Regions from separate parts of the Skermanella rosea genome, predicted to be linked through region 3. Evidence: predicted binding sites of a transcription regulator. Region 3 holds the regulator's gene; each other region holds the start of a gene.
The links. Region 3 encodes PhoB, which activates phosphate uptake and scavenging genes when phosphate is short. Its sites were predicted from a motif close to TNTCATAAAACTGTCA; they were not measured.
Positions count from the first base shown of each region.

Region 1 (4,241 bases), 2.5 Mb from region 3:
CGTTGTTGTCCAGATAGATCCCCATGCCGCTCACTCCGCCGCCATCATGGTGTGAGGGATGACACGGACCAACTCGCCGAGCTTCTCGACGAGCTTGGTCTGGATGCCCTCGATCGTGACCGACGCCATCTGGCAGCCGGAACAGGCGCCGCTGAGCCGCACATAGATGTTCTTGCCGTCGATATCGACCAGTTCGACGTCGCCGCCGTCCTGCTTCAGGTAGGGGCGCATCTCCTCCAGCGCAGCGATCACGATCTGCATGCGCTGGACGTTGCTCAGCTTCTTCGCCGGGGTGGCCGGTTTGGCCGCCTCGGGCGCGGCGAGCGGGGCGATGTCGCCCAGGCCGACCAGGGCCGGCGCCGCGGGCGCCTTCGCCGCGACCGGCTCCGGCACCTTGCCCTGCTTGGCGAGCAGGCTCTCCAGCAGGTCCTCGATCTTCTCGTGGCAGGTCTTGCAGCTGGCGCCGGCCTTCGTGTAGTTGGTGACCTGCTCCAGGGAGGTCAGGGCGTTGACCTCGACCGCGCGCTCGATCATCGCGGCGTCGACGCCGAAGCACTTGCAGATCAGTTCGCCCTCCTCGTGGTCGTCGACCCACTCCTCGCCGCGGTAGTTGGCGATGGCGGCGCGCAGCGCCTCGGCGCCCATGACCGAGCAGTGCATCTTCTCCGGCGGCAGGCCTTCCAGATAATCCGCGATGTCCTTGTTGGTGACCTGGAGCGCCTCCTCCACCGTCTTGCCGATGATCATTTCGGTCAGGGCCGAGGACGACGCGATGGCGGAGCCGCAGCCGAAGGTCTGGAAGCGGGCATCCTGGATGACCTGTGTCTCGGGCTCGACCTGGAGCATCAGGCGGAGAGCATCGCCGCAGGAAATGGAGCCGACTTCGCCGACGGCGTTCGCCTCTTCCAGGACACCGGCATTCTTCGGGTTGAAGAAGTGCTCCTTGAGCTTGTCAGAGTAGTTCCACATTGGTCTGTTCTCCTGTATCGGCCCGGTGCCGGACCGGCCTGGTATCCGAGAGGCGCAGCCTTGCCGGCGGCGTCAGTGATGGTGGCCGTGGCCGCACGACCCGCCCGCTTCGCCATGGCCGCCGGCGGGCTTGGAACTGCATGAGGAGGAAGAGGTGGAGAAGGATGAGCCGCAGCCGCAGGTCGATGTCGCGTTGGGGTTCTCAAACTTGAAGCCGGCGCCGCCGACGCTCTCGACATAGTCGACGACGACGCCGTTCAGGTGCACCATGCTGCCGGCATCGATGAAGACCTTGACGTCTCCGTATTCCAGTACGGTGTCGTCCTCGCCGGCGCCGGCTTCCAGGCCCATCTGGTACTTCAGCCCGGCGCAGCCGCCGTCCGCCACCTGGATGCGCAAGCCCTGCGCGGCGGCCGAAGCGGCCAGGACCCGCTGGAGAGTGCTTACCGCCGAATCCGTCAGCGTCACCATCGAACCTGTCTCCTTAGGACGAGATTTTTCAGGATCTTCCACACAGCAAGATCCGGGCCATTTGCAAATCATTGATTTTGCGCGGACTTTTATTTCGAGCCCGCTGAACCGTGGCAGCTTGCCGACAGAGGCCTGTCGCAAACCCGACAAGGCGGCGCCTTCGCGGGGACTTGCGAGAAACAGCCTTATACCCATAAAAAATTTATGGTATTAACGGGGGGCCAACTTGCCGGCAGGAGATACCGCGATGCGACAGATCGAATTCCGAATCCCCGACGGCAGGATGGCGTTCGGCGACGTCCCCGAACATATCGATGCCCGCCTTCAGGAGGCGGTGAAGGCGCGCTTGGCCGGCGACCTGGAGGCATCGGAAAGCCTGCTGTGGGAAGCGCATCATCTGGGGCCGAAGGTCCTGCCGGTGTTCTACGCCCTCTACAAGTTCTACTTCAACCAGCGCCGCCTGGACCAGGCGGAGCGCGTCGCCCTGATCGCGCTCGACGCCGCGGCCCACGTCGGCGGGTTCGATCCGGACTGGCGCAGCCTGTCCCCCGGTGCCGCCGATTGGGCTTCCGTGACCGGCGCCTCCCATTTCTATCTGTTCACCCTGAAAGCCCTGAGCTTCATCACCCTGCGCGGCGGCCGTACCGGAGAGTCGCTGGCCATGCTGGCGAAGCTCAAGGAACTGGACCCGGCCGATACCGTCGGCTACGGCGTGATCGCGACTTTGGCCGAGAGGGTCGCCGGCGGGGAATAGGCAGCGCCGATCCTTCGCGCAGGCTTGCACCCCGAATATTATAGTTGTTTGTTATACATACAAATATTTGAATCGTTAGGTAATTGTCTTTCACTGATACAGTAATACCTTAAGACCTCAACAAAAGGCTGTTATAAACCCGCTCGACGCTCGTACTGCGAGGCAACCTTGTAGACTGTATCTGACTCATCTGCCAACCGACGGTCAAAAGCCGATCAGCCTACAGGTCGATCAGGCGATCAATACCTTCCGACTGCATACCCTGATCACGCGGAGCGACATCCGCGCGCTGATCGGCGACCCTGCCGCGATGCTGGATCAGCTTTCCCGGGAGCTGCTGGAGGTGCTGCCCATCGGACACTTCGCGACCGCCCTCTACGGCATCATCGATACGGCGGACGACACGCTGACCTATGCGGCGGCAGGCTCGACCAACCCGGTGATCGGGGATTCCACCCGCATCCGCCTGCTGGACGGCAGCGGAGTGTATCCCGGAATCTGCGACGAAGAGATCTACGACACCATCGTCGAACCCTTCCCGCCCGGTTCGTTCCTGTTCTTCTACAGCGACGCGGTGATCGAAGGCCGGTCCGCGACCGGCGTCATGCTGGGGGAAGCCGGACTGCTCGACCTGATTGCGCGGCACAGGCATTCCGAGATGGGACCGCTCATCCCCCTTGTCGCCGACGTCCTGAAAGCTTCGGGCATGCAGGTCCAGGACGACCTGACGGCGATCTGGATCGCGAGGCCGTGACGCCCGGCGTCACTCCTCCGGACCGAAGCAGAGCCTGAAGTCCGTGCAGACGCCGCAGCTGGGCGCCTTGCACAGGTTCAGCCCCTCGCGGTCGCAGAGCTGCTTATAGAAGAACTTCTTCCATTTCATGTCGCCGGTGTTCTTCGCCGACAGCGGCCCGAAATGGCGGAGCAGCAGCCCGGAAAGATCCTTGCGGCCGGTCAGCCCCAGATCCTGCCACAGATGGTTCGAGAACAGGCAGGCCCGGGCCACCATCGCGGCCAGCCACACCGCTTCCTCGGCTGGGGCGATGACATGGTCGAGCAGCAGGGTTCGAAGATCGTCGACTTCCTCCGCCAGCACCAGGTCGGCGACCGCCCTGCCCTGCCGCCGGCCGCGCCGGGCGGCGACGTACCGGGCGACCGGGGAGTCGGAACCGGCAAGTCCCGGAAAATGCTTGGAGAGCAACCGGTCCAGTTGATCAGGGGCCAGGCCGACGGCGCCGTCCAGCGGATCGGCACCGTCGGTGGCCCTGGCCGACAGGATGCAGGCGAAGACATGGCTGTCGGGATCGCCGGCATCGGCCGCCGCCTCCATCAGCGCGCCGTAAAGGGCGGCGGCATCGGCAAGGGCGAACGGTGCAGGCGTCATGATGGTCATGTCGAGCCCTACACGGCACGGGGGTCTGCGATGCGGGATCAGGCCGCCAGGGCGGAGTGGGTGAAGCAGCTCTTGCCGCAGACCTTGGAACAGGACTGGCAGCCGATGCAGTTTTCCCCGTTGGCGATGCTCATGACCTTCTTCTCGGCATCGTCGTCCTGGGCGTCCACGATGTCCCCGTCCTCGGTGATGCCGATCATGTTGAGGACGCCCTGCGGGCAGACCTTGAAGCAGCGGCCGCAGCCGATGCAGGCCTTCTGGTTCAGGTCCTCCACGAACTTGGGAGTCCACGACCCGCCACCCTTCGTCTTTCCCTGGACAAATCCGCTCATCGTGAACTCTCCTCGCATTCTCTTGTCGTGTTGTGGCCGTAGTGGTTAAGAGGTCAGGGCCTTCAGCTCCGCGCGCTTCTCGGTCAGCAGCTTGAAGGCGTCATAAGTTTCCTGCGCCACGTCCAGGATCTTCTCCCAGCCGCCCGGAAGCTCTTCGGACAGGTCATGCAGGTCCATCTTCTTCGCGGTCGCCCGCGCGTTCAGCTTCTTGATCTCGTCCTTGAGGGCGTCGATGTCGCTCATGTCCGGGGTCTCCCTCAGAGTTCGGCCACGTCGCGGTGCTTCCCGATCAGGGCCACGGCCTCGTCCACCAGCTTCGCGC
Region 1 covers NZ_CP086111.1:3,595,651-3,599,891, forward strand. The annotation lists gene nifS (cysteine desulfurase NifS) at 1-25, opposite strand, end outside; gene nifU (Fe-S cluster assembly protein NifU) at 31-969, opposite strand; gene JL101_RS16725 (HesB/IscA family protein) at 1,042-1,440, opposite strand; gene JL101_RS16730 (hypothetical protein) at 1,688-2,194, shown strand; gene JL101_RS16735 (PP2C family protein-serine/threonine phosphatase) at 2,505-2,948, shown strand; gene JL101_RS16740 (nitrogen fixation protein NifQ) at 2,958-3,578, opposite strand; gene fdxB (ferredoxin III, nif-specific) at 3,626-3,919, opposite strand; gene JL101_RS16750 (CCE_0567 family metalloprotein) at 3,965-4,162, opposite strand; gene JL101_RS16755 (NifX-associated nitrogen fixation protein) at 4,177-4,241, opposite strand, start outside.
Region 1: JL101_RS16725 (HesB/IscA family protein) is a predicted target of PhoB. The motif match lies at 1,574-1,589, and genes of this name have one in related genera.

Region 2 (4,241 bases), 1.6 Mb from region 3:
GTATCGACCATGTGCTCGAGCACCCGCGGACCCGCGATCGTGCCTTCCTTGGTGACATGCCCGACCAGGACCAGGATGATGCCGCGCCGCTTGGCGACCCGGATCAGTTCCTGGGCCGAGGCGCGCACCTGGGCGACCGTGCCCGGTGCGCTGTCCAGCGTGTCGACGTACATGGTCTGGATCGAGTCGATGATGCACAGGCCCGGCGCGTCGGCGGCGTCGAGGGAGGCAACGATGTCGCGGACGTTGGTCGCCGCGGCGAGCTCGACCGCGGACTCGCTGGTGCCGAGGCGAGAGGCGCGCATCCTGACCTGATCGACCGCCTCCTCGCCCGAGATGTAGGCGCAGCGGAGGTTCCGGGCGAGGCTGCACACGACCTGGAGCAGAAGGGTGGATTTGCCGATCCCGGGATCGCCGCCGACCAGCAGGGCAGACCCCGGCACCATGCCGCCGCCGCAGACGCGGTCATACTCCGCGATGCCGGTGATGCGCCGGGGGGCCTTCTCGGAAACACCCTTGAGATCGACGAAATCGATCCGCCGCCCCGTGCCGGCCGTGCGGCCCAGCCCCTTGGGGGCGCTTTCCGGGACCGCCTCTTCCACCAGGGTGTTCCACTCGCCGCATGAGTCGCACTTGCCGCTCCATTTCGGAGAGCTGGCGCCGCAGGACTGGCAGACGTAACGTGTGTTGGAACGGGCCAATGTAACCGGGTTCTCGACGTGTTTGCGGTGCAGCAATGGATAGCACGCGCGAACTTTCCGACCTATGGGAAACATTCGGCGCGAGACATTGCCCCGGGCTGTGCCCAGACCGGGAACTATCCTCAAATCGCTCGATGCTTATCGAAACAGGGTTTATTTAAGATGAACAGAACAGGAATACCAGAGCCCGATCCAGGTTCGGGATCGCGGATCAGGGTTGCATGACCTCCATCTGGATCGGCCCGTCGGCACGACCGTGGATGAACTGGTCGACATAGGGATTGCCCGAATTGTCGATCTCCGACACCGGGCCGCTCCAGATGATCTTGCCCTTGTAGATCATCGCGATCCGGTCGGCGATCTTGCGCGCACTCGCCATGTCATGGGTGATCGACAGGGCGGTGGCGCCCAGGTCCTTGACGCATTTGATGATCAGGTCGTTGATCACGTCGGCCATGATGGGGTCGAGGCCGGTGGTCGGCTCGTCGAAGAATATGATTTCCGGCTGGGTGGCGATTGCACGGGCCAGGCCGACGCGCTTCTGCATGCCGCCGGACAGTTCGGCGGGGAACAGGTCGGCCACTTCCCGGGCGAGGCCGACCGCGGACAGCTTCTCGACCGCGATCTCCCGCGCCTTGCCCCGGGACATGTTCTCGCCCTGGATCAGACCGAAGGCGACGTTCTCCCACACGGGCAGGCTGTCGAACAGGGCGGCCCCCTGGAACAGCATGCCGAACTTGCGCATCACCCGCTCGCGGTCGCGCGGGCGCAGGTTGGCGGTCTCCTCCCCGTCGATCTTGATCGAGCCGCTGTCGGGATGCATCAGGCCCAGCGCGCATTTCAGCATCACCGATTTGCCGGTGCCCGACCCGCCGATCACCACCAGCGATTCCGCGCGTCCGACTTCCAGGTCGAGGCCGTTCAGCACATGCTTGCTGCCGAACGACTTGTGGACGCCGGACAGCTTCAGCTTCGGCGTCCCGGCCTCGGCCCGAACCCCGGGCGCTGCATCGGCCGGCTTCCCCACTGCGGTATGTGTCATGGCGCTCATCGCGAAAAGAACAGGCCGGTGATCAGGTAATTGAACACCAGGATCAGGATGGAGGAGGACACGACCGCGTTGGTCGTCGCGGCGCCCACGCCCTGGGCGCCGCCGCGCGACTGGTAGCCGTGGTAGCAGCCCATCAGTGCGATCACGAACCCGAAGACCGCCGCCTTCACCAGGCCGGAGATGACGTCCATCGGCACCAGGTATTCCCAGGTGCGGCCGATATAGGCGGCCGGGTTGAAGTCCAGCCGGTAGACACCGATCAGGAACCCGCCGAAGACGCCGATGATGTCGGCGACGACGACCAGCAGGGGCAGCATGGTGAGCCCGGCGACGAGGCGGGGCACCACCAGGTACTTGAAGGGGTTGGTCGCCAGGGTGGACAGTGCGTCGACCTGTTCGGTCACCCGCATGGTCCCGATCTCGGCAGCCATCGAGGCGCCGATGCGGCCGGCCACCATGAGGCCGGCGAGCACCGGCCCCAGTTCGCGCGTGACGGAGAGCACGACCACCGTCGCCACGGCGCCTTCCGCCTGGAAGCGGGCGAAGCCGGTATAGCTCTGCAAGGCCAGCACCATGCCGGTGAACAGGGCGGTCAGCCCGACGACCGGCAGCGAATAATAGCCTATGTCGATCATCTGCCGGCCGATCAGGCGCAGATAGAACGGAGGCCGGAAGCAGTGCGAGACGGCGACACCGGTAAACAGCATCAGCCGGCCGGTCGCCTCCAGAAATATCAGGAAGGCGCGGCCGGTCGTGGTCAGGAAGCCCATTGATCCCCCGTGGCAACCTAGCGGGCGGCGCTCCCGCTCACCCGTGCCCCCGTGCCGGGCATGACACTCGGGCCGGACGCGTTGAGGGAACGGCTGAAACCACACACCCAAACCGCTGGTGCCGTTGCAACTTTACCTCAGCGCGCAACCTTGTGCGGCGCACCCTAGCCAACCGTCATAACACTGTCAACGGCAGGGGCACCCGAGGGTGCCCATAGGTGGATGGGGGCGGGCCGTCTCCGGCCGCGCCCCCCGATTTCCCTCACTCGTAGTCGCCGCCGCCGCCGCCCGGGTGGCTCTGGTCCAGGTCGCCGAACTTGGTGTACTGGCCGTCGAAGAACAGGCGAACCGTACCGATCGGTCCGTGGCGCTGCTTGGCGATGATGACTTCGCCTGTATTGTGGACCTCGCCCAGCCGCTGCTGCCAGCGCTGGTAGCGGTCGTTGAACTTGTCGTCGGCCTCGTCGGGCCGCCGGCTCGGTTCGGCCCGTTCCAGGTAGTACTGCTCGCGGAAGACGAACATGACCACGTCGGCGTCCTGCTCGATCGAGCCGGACTCACGCAAGTCGGACAGCTGGGGCCGCTTGTCCTCGCGCTGCTCGACGGCGCGGGACAACTGGGATAGGGCCATGACCGGGACGTCCAGCTCCTTCGCGATGGCCTTGAGGCCGCGGGTGATCTCGGAGATTTCCTGCACCCGGTTCTCGTTGCCCTTGCCTCCGGAGCCGCGCAGCAGCTGAAGGTAGTCGACCACGATCAGCCCGAGGCCGCCCGACGTGCGCGCCAGCCGGCGCGACCGGGTCCGGACCGCCGCGATGCTCAAGGCCGGCGTGTCGTCCACATAGAAGGGGACGCGCGACAGGATGCTGCTGGCTTCCGAGAAGCGCTGGAAGTCTTCCGGCTTCAGGTCGCCGCGCCGGATCTTCTCCGAGGCGACCTGCGCCTCGTCTGCCAGGATACGGGTGGCCAGCTGCTCGGCAGACATTTCCAGCGAGAAGAAGGCGACCCCGGCGCCCTCCTTGCCGTCGGTGCGCAGGTGTGCCTTGGCCGCGGCGAACGCGATGTTGGTGGCGAGCGCGGTCTTGCCCATGGACGGGCGCCCGGCGAGGATCAGCAGGTCGCTGGGATGGAGGCCGCCCAGCTTGCGGTCCAGATCGATCAGGCCGGTGGTGACACCGGTGACCTGGCTGTCCCGCTTGAACGCCTCCTCCGCCATCTCAATGGCGACTCGGAGCGATTGGCTGAACGGCTGGAACCCGCCCTGGATGTCGCCCGTGGTCGCCAGGTCGAAGAGCTTCTTCTCCGCCCCTTCGATCTGCTCGAGGGCCGCCCCCTCGAGGTTGTGGCTGTAGGCCTCGTTGACCATGTCCTCGCCCATGTCGATGAGCTGGCGGCGGAGGTACATGTCGTGGATGATTCGGCCGTAATGCTCGGAATTGACCACCGAGACCACGCTGCCGGCCAGTTCGGCCAGGTAGCCGACGCCGCCGACGCTCTCGAGCGCCGGATCGCCTTCGAAATAGCGCTTCAGCGTGATCGGGTCCGCGACCTCGCCGCGCTGGATCAGGGTATGGATCGTCTCGAAGATTCGGCTGTGGACCGGATCGTAGAAATGCTCCGGCTTCAGGAACTCGCCGACCTTCTCGTAGGCCTTGTTGTTGGTCAGGATGGCGCCCAGCAGGCTCTGTTCAGCCTCGGCGTTGTGCGGGGTGATTCGGT
Region 2 covers NZ_CP086111.1:1,583,627-1,587,867, forward strand. The annotation lists gene radA (DNA repair protein RadA) at 1-701, opposite strand, end outside; gene JL101_RS07340 (ABC transporter ATP-binding protein) at 913-1,743, opposite strand; gene JL101_RS07345 (MlaE family ABC transporter permease) at 1,749-2,522, opposite strand; gene JL101_RS07350 (replicative DNA helicase) at 2,785-4,241, opposite strand, start outside.
Region 2: JL101_RS07345 (MlaE family ABC transporter permease) is a predicted target of PhoB. The motif match lies at 2,696-2,711, and genes of this name have one in related genera.

Region 3 (4,241 bases):
CCGGAACGGCAGGTCACCGCGCTGATCGGCCCGTCGGGCTGCGGCAAGTCCACGTTCCTGCGCTGCCTCAACCGCATGAACGACACGATCGGCATCGCCCGCATCGAGGGCCTGATCACGCTGGACGGCCAGGACATATACGACCGCGAGATCGACCCGGTCCAGCTCCGCGCCCGGGTCGGCATGGTGTTCCAGAAGCCCAACCCGTTTCCCAAGTCGATCTACGACAACATCGCCTACGGTCCCCGCATCCACGGCCTCGCCAGCCGGCGGGAGGAGATGGACGAGATCGTCGCCAAGAGCCTGCAGCGCGCCGGCCTGTGGAACGAGGTGAAGGACCGCCTGAAGGAACCGGGCACCGGCCTGTCCGGCGGCCAGCAGCAGCGCCTCTGCATCGCCCGCGCCATCGCGGTCAGCCCCGAGGTGATCCTGATGGACGAGCCGTGCTCGGCCCTCGACCCGATCGCGACCGCCCATGTGGAGGAGCTGATCGACGAGCTGCGGGAGAACTACACCATCGTGATCGTCACCCACAACATGCAGCAGGCGGCCCGCGTCTCCCAGCGGACGGCGTTCTTCCACCTGGGCGACATGGTCGAGGTGGGCGACACCGAGGAGATCTTCACCAATCCCCGCGACGAGCGGACCCAGGGCTACATCACCGGCCGCTACGGCTGATCCGGCCCGCCGGCTTGATCGGCGGGACGTCATTCGGGATAATCGGGCAATTCAGGGAAGCGGCGCATGAGCAACGAGCACATCGTCAAGTCGTTCGCGCAGGAACTGCAGCGGCTGGCGAATCTGATCACGCAGATGGGCGGCGTCGCCGAGGCCCAGGTGGAGGCGGCCGTGCAGGCCGTGGTCCGCCGCGACACGACCATCGCGGCCCAGGTGATGCAGTCCGACCTCCGGGTCGACGGCTACGAGCGGGACGTCGACGCGGAGACCCTGCGCCTGCTGGCGCTGCGCCAGCCCATGGCGTCCGACCTGCGCGAGATCGTGTCGGCCCTGAAGATCGCCGCCGACCTGGAGCGGATCGGCGACTACGCCGCCAACATCGCCAAGCGGTCGATCGCCCTGGCCCAGGTGCCGCCGGTCCGCCCGGCCGCGGCGATCCCCCGGATGGGCCGGCTGGTCCAGGAGATCATGAAGGACGTGCTCGACGCCTTCATCGAGCGCGACGTGGAGAAGGCGGTCGCCGCGCGCCGCCGCGACGAGGAGCTGGACGACCTCTACACCAGCCTGTTCCGCGAAGTGCTGACCTACATGATGGAAGACCCGCGCAACATCACCCCCTGCACGCACCTGCTGTTCATCGCGAAGAACCTGGAGCGGATCGGCGACCACGCGACCAACATCGCCGAGACGATCCATTTCCTGGTGATCGGCCATCCGCTGACGACGGAACGCCCCAAGGGCGACGAAAGCAGCTATGCTGTCGTCACCCCCGGGACGGAATCGCAGGGCTAGTATTGGAACAAGGCATCCCATGAATTCGGCGCTGAAACCCCTCGTCCTCATCGTCGAGGACGAGGCGGACCTCGTAACGCTCCTCAAGTACAATCTGGAGAAGGAAAGCTTCCGCACCCTCTCCGCGGGCGACGGCGAGGAGGCCCTGCTCCTCGCCGCCGAGCAGACGCCCAACATCGTCCTGCTGGACTGGATGCTGCCGCTGATGTCCGGCCTCGAGGTGTGCCGCCAGATGCGGCGCAATCCCAAGACCCGCGACATCCCGATCATCATGCTGACCGCCCGCGGCGAGGAGGCGGACAAGGTCCGCGGCCTCAATTCCGGGGCCGACGACTATATCGCCAAGCCCTTCTCTCCGACCGAGCTGGTCGCCCGGATGCGCGCCGTCCTCCGCCGCGCCAGCCCCGGCCTGGCGGAGGAGCTGCTGCGGTTCAACGACGTGGTGATGGACCTCGCGGCCCACCGGGTGCGCCGCCAGGGCCGCGACATCCACCTGGGGCCGACCGAATTCCGCCTGCTGCGCCATTTCATGCAGCATCCCGGCCGGGTTTTCTCGCGCGAGCAGCTGCTCGACCTGGTCTGGGGACACGACGTCTATGTGGAGCCCCGCACCGTCGACGTGCATATCCGCCGGCTGCGCAAGGCGCTGAACGAGGAAAACGACAACGACCTGATCCGCACCGTCCGCTCGGCGGGCTACGCGCTCGACGTGAAGGGCGGCGGCGCCTGATCCCGGTCCTGGAGACACCCCGGCTGGTCCTGCGCCCGCTGGAGCTTTCCGACGCCGGCGCGGTCCAGGACGTCTTTCCCCGGTGGGAGATCGTGCGGTTCCTCGCCGGCCATGTCCCGTGGCCCTATCCGGCCGACGGCGCCCTGTCCTACATCCGGGACGTGGCGCTTCCCGCCATGGAGCGGGGAACGGAATGGCACTGGTCCATCAGGCCCCGGCCGGATCCGGACCGGCTGATCGGCGTCATCAGCCTGATGGACAAGCCCGACGACAACCGCGGGCTCTGGCTCGACCCCGCCTGGCAGGGGCGGGGCCTGATGACGGAGGCAAGCGCCGCCGCCATCCATTTCTGGTTCGAAGCCCTCGGCCGGCCCGTCCTCAGGGTCCAGAAGGCCGAGATCAACCTGCGCTCCCGCCGGCTGTCGGAGCGCGACGGCATGCGGCTGGTCGGAACCCATGACAGGGATTTCGTCTCCGGCCGCTTCCCCGCCGGGATCTGGGAAATCACCCGGGAAGAGTGGCGCCGCCGGTAACCGGCCGGCGGAGTCAGACGAACAGCATGTTGCCGTCGCCGGGCGCCCCGTTCAGCAGCGTGACGACGCCGCCGGTCACCACCGGCACGTCGTCGCGCAGGGCGGACGCGTCCAGGCCGATCGCCTTCAGCGCCATCTCGCAGACCATCACCGTGACGCCCAGGGCGACGCAGGCCTCCAGCAGTTCCTCGAACTCGGCGAGGCCGCTGCGGCCGAAATGGGCGTTGCGCTCCTCCGGCGACGAGCCGTCGTCGGCAGGGTCCAGCCCGCGCCAGCCGCCGCCGGCCTTCAGCGCCAGGACCGCCCGTCCGGTGAAGAACAGGGTGGCCTTGCGGTTGGTCGCCGCCGCGGCGCTCGCCATCACCAGCGCGTAGTGGACCCGGTCGAACCCGCCGGAGAACACCACCAGCGACAGCGTCGAAGCCCCGCTCATGGCAGGGCTCCCTCAGGCCCGGACGGGTGCCCGGACAGGTCCGTGATGGTCGGATGGTGCCCGCACAGCGGGCACTCCGGATCGGGCTGGACCCGGACCTTGTGGAAGCTGGTGTGGAGCGCGTCGTACATCAGCAACTGCCCCGACAGGCTGTCCCCGACGCCGAGCAGCTCCTTCAGGACCTCGATCGCCTGGATCGAGCCGACGGCGCCGGCCAGCGCGCCCAGCACGCCGCCCTCGGCGCAGCTCGGCACCAGCCCGCGCGGCGGCGGTTCGCGGAAGATGCAGCGGTAGCAGGGGTTGGGACCGCCCAGATAGGATTTGAAGGTGGAGATCTGCCCGTCGAACCGCAGCATAGCCGCCGATACCAGCGTCCGGCCGCCGAGATGGCAGGCGTCCGCCAGCAGGTACCGGGCGGCGAAATTGTCGGTTCCGTCGGCCACCACGTCGTAGTCGGCGATCAGCCCCATGGCGTTGGCCGCGGTCAGCCGCTCCCGGTGGATTTCGAGCCGGACGTCCGGGTTGATGGCTTCCAGCCGCGCCTTTGCGCTCTCCACCTTGGGCGTCCCGATCGCGGCGGTGTCGTGGATGATCTGGCGCTGCAGGTTGGACAGGTCGACCACATCGGGGTCGATCACCCCGAGGACACCCACCCCCGCCGCCGCGAGATAGAGCAGGAGCGGCGATCCCAGCCCGCCGGCCCCTACCACCAGTACCCGCGACTTCAGCAGCACCTCCTGCCCGATGCCGCCGACCTCCGGCAGGATGATGTGGCGGGCGTAGCGCTCGACCTGCGCGTCGGTAAAATCCATAAGGTGCTGACCTGGTGTTTGCTAGTTTCCGCCCGCCGGTCTCCAGCGGGAAGGGAACACTTCCGTTTCATCCTGGCCGGACTTCTTCCCGTCAGTTTGCGCGTGGATGCGCGGGTCAAGCCCGCGCATGACGAAAAAGGAGCCAGCCGGACCCGCCCGTCACCGGACCCACATGCCAAGGCCTCCCAAGCACGGGAGGCAGGCGAAGGCTCCCTTTTCCGTCATGGCCGGACTTGATCCGGCCATCCACGCGCGAACTTCCT
Region 3 covers NZ_CP086111.1:6,084,498-6,088,738, forward strand. The annotation lists gene pstB (phosphate ABC transporter ATP-binding protein PstB) at 1-678, shown strand, start outside; gene phoU (phosphate signaling complex protein PhoU) at 745-1,470, shown strand; gene phoB (phosphate regulon transcriptional regulator PhoB) at 1,490-2,200, shown strand; gene JL101_RS28515 (GNAT family N-acetyltransferase) at 2,239-2,733, shown strand; gene JL101_RS28520 (DsrE family protein) at 2,747-3,166, opposite strand; gene JL101_RS28525 (HesA/MoeB/ThiF family protein) at 3,163-3,978, opposite strand.

Region 4 (4,241 bases), 580 kb from region 3:
CGGGCGCGGACGTCGGCCGCGATCTGCTCCCACACCCGCGGGGCGAACAGCACGAAGGTCGGCCCGACCTCCCGGAAATCGTGCATCATCGTCTCGGGTTCCTCGACGAAGTTCACGGTCATCCGGCTCAGCAGCGCCTTTCCCAGCACATAGACCTGCTCCATGATCCAGGGCAGCGGCAGCACCGAGACATACTCGTCCCGCGGCCCCTTGGCATCGACGTCCAGGTACGAGGCGCAGTGCCGGATCACCCGGCCGGCCGGCAGCATCGCCAGCTTGGGGTTGGCCGTCGTGCCCGAGGTGGTGCACAGCACCGCCACGTCCTCGCCCCGTCCCGCCGCCACCATCTCGTCGTACAGGGCGGGAAACTCCGACGCGACCGCGTCGCCGTGATGCATCAGCTCGGTCACGGAGACCAACCGCGGGTCTGAATGCTTCCGCATGCCGCGCGGGTCGCTGTAGACGATCAGCTTCACGGTGGCGATCCGGTCGCCCAGCTCCAGCAGCTTGTCGACCTGCTCCTCGTCCTCGGCGAACACCACCTTGGCGTCGCTGTAGGTCACGAGATACGCGATCTCCTCGTCCAGCGCGTCCCGGTACATGCCCAGGCTCATGGCGCCCACGGCATGGGCGGCGATCTCGGCGCAGACCCAGTCCGGCCGGTTGTCGCCCACGATCCCGACCACGTCGCCCCGGCCGACGCCGTAATGGTGCAGCCCCAGCGCGAAACCCTTGACCCGCGCCTGGTACTGGCTCCAGCTCAGGCTGTGCCAGATGCCCAGGTCCTTGACCCGGAGCGCCACCTCGTCCGGGTGGTTGCGCGCGTGGACCTGGAGCAGCTTCGGGAAGGTGTCGAACAGCGACAGGTCGGGCAGCCCGTTGACGGTTCCGGCGTCCATCACGCCACCTTCCCGGCCGGCACGGCCACGTCGTCCTCGTCGCTCAGCACGTCGTCGGCCTCGCCCAGGTAGGCCCGCTTGACATGGGCGTTCGCCAGGACCTCCTCCGGATAGCCCTCGGCGATCTTCTTGCCGAAATCCAGCACCATGACCCGGTGGGAGATGTCCATGACCACGCCCATGTCGTGCTCGATCATCACGACGGTCATGCCGTACTCCTCGTTCAGGTCGACGATGTAGCGGGCCATGTCCTCCTTCTCCTCCAGGTTCATGCCGGCCATCGGCTCGTCCAGCAGGATCAGGTCCGGCTTCAGCGCCATGGCGCGGGCCAGCTCGACCCGCTTGCGCAACCCGTAGGAAAGCGTGCCGGCGACCGCCTTGCGGACATGCTGGATGTCCAGGAAGTCGATGATCTCCTCGATCTCGCGGCGGTGCTCCAGCTCCTCCTTCCGCGCGCCGGTGAACCAGTACAGCGCGCCGGTCAGGAAGTTGTTCTTCATCAGGTGGTGGCGCCCGACCATGATGTTGTCCAGCACCGTCATGTGCCCGAACAGCGCCAGGTTCTGGAACGTGCGGCCGATGCCGATCTCGGCCCGGTGGTTGGGCGTCATCCGCGTGATATCCCGTCCCTTGAACAGGATCTGGCCCTCGGTCGGGCTGTACCGGCCGGAAATGCAATTGACCATGGAGGTCTTGCCGGCCCCGTTGGGACCGATGATCGAGAACAGCTCGCCCTTGTCGATGCTGAAGCTCACATCCGTCAAGGCGCGGACACCGCCGAACCGCAGCGACACATGTCGGGCTTCGAAAATGGGCGTATCGGCTTTCACCGCGCGTCCTCCCTGTCACGTTCTTATTGGGCGTACCTTTTTCGTTCGTACGACCCTTGCGCAGCAAGGTGCGATACCGGCTTCGTAAATTCAAGATGAATAGCTTGCACCCGTAAGTTCCCGGTACGGGCGCAGAGAGTCCCCGCCGAAAAACCGCGCCTGCCTGGTTTGGGACAATGAGGCGCAGCGGCAAAGAGCCTCATCGCGCATCAGGCAAGAGCCCGGCAAAACTGCCGGCAGGCCAAAACAGTCGGCAGGCATCGAGTCCAAGGGGCTGAAGTCCTGCAATAAACCTGGCAATAAACCTAAAAGAGAGGATCTAGCCGTGCTTGAAGCCTATCGCCAGCATGTCGCTGAGCGTGCCGCGCTCGGGATTTCGCCGCTGCCGCTGTCCGCCAGGCAGACCGAGGAACTGATCGGCCTGCTGAAGACGCCTCCCGCGGGCGAGGAGCGGTTCCTGGTCGATCTGGTGACCTACCGCGTGCCGGCGGGCGTCGACGATGCCGCCAAGGTCAAGGCCGCCTTCCTGGCCCAGGTCGCCAAGGGGGAGGAGTCCTGCGCGCTGATCTCCAGGGTCAAGGCGACGGAACTGCTCGGCACCATGCTCGGGGGCTTCAACATCGGTCCGCTGATCGGCCTGCTGGCCGACGCCGAATGCGGCGCGGCCGCGGCGGAGGGGCTGAAGACGACCCTCCTCATGTTCGACTATTTCCACGACGTCAAGGAACTGGCCGACCAGGGCAACGCCAACGCCAGGGCGGTGATGCGGTCCTGGGCCGATGCCGAGTGGTTCACCTCGCGCCCGGAGGTTCCGGAAAGCCTCACCCTGACCATCTTCAAGGTGACCGGGGAGACCAACACCGACGATCTGTCGCCGGCCCCCGATGCCTGGTCGCGCCCGGACATCCCGCTGCATGCGCTCGCCATGCTGAAGAACCCCCGCCCCGGCATCGAGCCGGACGAGCCCGGCGCCCGCGGCCCGGTGAGGCAGCTCGAGTCGCTGAAGGCCAAGGGCAATCTGGTGGCCTATGTCGGCGACGTGGTCGGCACCGGCTCGTCGCGCAAGTCCGCCACCAACTCCGTGCTCTGGTGGACCGGCGAGGACATCGCCTATGTCCCGAACAAGCGTTTCGGCGGCGTCTGCCTGGGCAGCAAGATCGCGCCGATCTTCTACAACACCATGGAGGACGCGGGCGCGCTGCCGATCGAGCTGGACGTCTCCCGGATGGAGATGGGCGACGTCGTCGAGTTGCGCCCCTATGAAGGCAAGGCCCTGAAGGACGGCGAGGTGATCGCCGAGTTCAAGGTCAAGTCCGACGTGATCTTCGACGAGGTCCGGGCCGGCGGCCGCATCCCGCTGATCATCGGCCGCGGCCTGACGGCCCGCGCCCGCGAGGCGCTGGGCCTGGAGCCGTCCACCCTGTTCCGGCTGCCGTCGGCCCCGGCCGACAGCGGCAAGGGCTTCTCGCTGGCCCAGAAGATGGTCGGCCGCGCCTGCGGCGTGCCGGACGGACAGGGCATCCGCCCCGGCACCTATTGCGAGCCGAGGATGACCACCGTCGGCTCGCAGGACACCACCGGCCCGATGACCCGGGACGAGCTGAAGGACCTGGCCTGCCTGGGCTTCTCCGCCGATCTCGTGATGCAGTCCTTCTGCCATACCGCGGCATATCCCAAGCTGGTGGACGTGAAGATGCACCACGAACTGCCGGCCTTCATCGCCACCCGCGGCGGCGTGTCCCTGCGGCCGGGCGACGGCGTCATCCACTCCTGGCTTAACCGCCTGCTGATGCCCGACACCGTCGGCACCGGCGGCGACAGCCACACGCGCTTCCCGATCGGCATCTCCTTCCCGGCCGGCTCCGGCCTGGTCGCCTTCGCCGCCGCCACCGGCGTGATGCCGCTGGACATGCCGGAAAGCGTGCTGGTGCGCTTCACCGGCACCATGCAGCCGGGCGTCACGCTGCGCGACCTGGTCAACGCGATTCCCCTCTACGCCATCCGCCAGGGCCTGCTGACGGTCGAGAAGAAGGGCAAGAAGAACATCTTCTCCGGCCGCATCCTGGAGATCGAGGGGCTGCCCGACCTGAAGGTCGAGCAGGCGTTCGAGCTGAGCGACGCATCGGCCGAACGGTCCGCCGCCGCCTGCACGGTGCGCCTGAACGAGGAGCCGATCATCGAGTACATGCGCTCCAACATCACGCTGATGCGCTGGATGATCGCCAACGGTTACCAGGATCGCCGCACGCTGGAGCGCCGCATCAGGTCGATGGAGGCCTGGATCGCCGATCCGCAGCTCCTGCAACCCGACGCCGACGCCGAGTACGCCGCCGTCATCGAGATCGACCTGGCCGACATCCGGGAGCCGATCGTCGCCTGCCCGAACGATCCGGACGACGTCAAGCCGCTGTCGGAGGTCGCGGGCGACGTGATCGACGAGGTCTTCATCGGCTCGTGCATGACCAACATCGGCCACTTCCGCGCCGCCGGCAAGGTGCTGGACGGCAAGTCC
Region 4 covers NZ_CP086111.1:566,842-571,082, forward strand. The annotation lists gene JL101_RS02685 (long-chain fatty acid--CoA ligase) at 1-899, opposite strand, end outside; gene JL101_RS02690 (ABC transporter ATP-binding protein) at 899-1,729, opposite strand; gene acnB (bifunctional aconitate hydratase 2/2-methylisocitrate dehydratase) at 2,055-4,241, shown strand, end outside.
Region 4: acnB (bifunctional aconitate hydratase 2/2-methylisocitrate dehydratase) is a predicted target of PhoB. The motif match lies at 2,013-2,028, and genes of this name have one in related genera.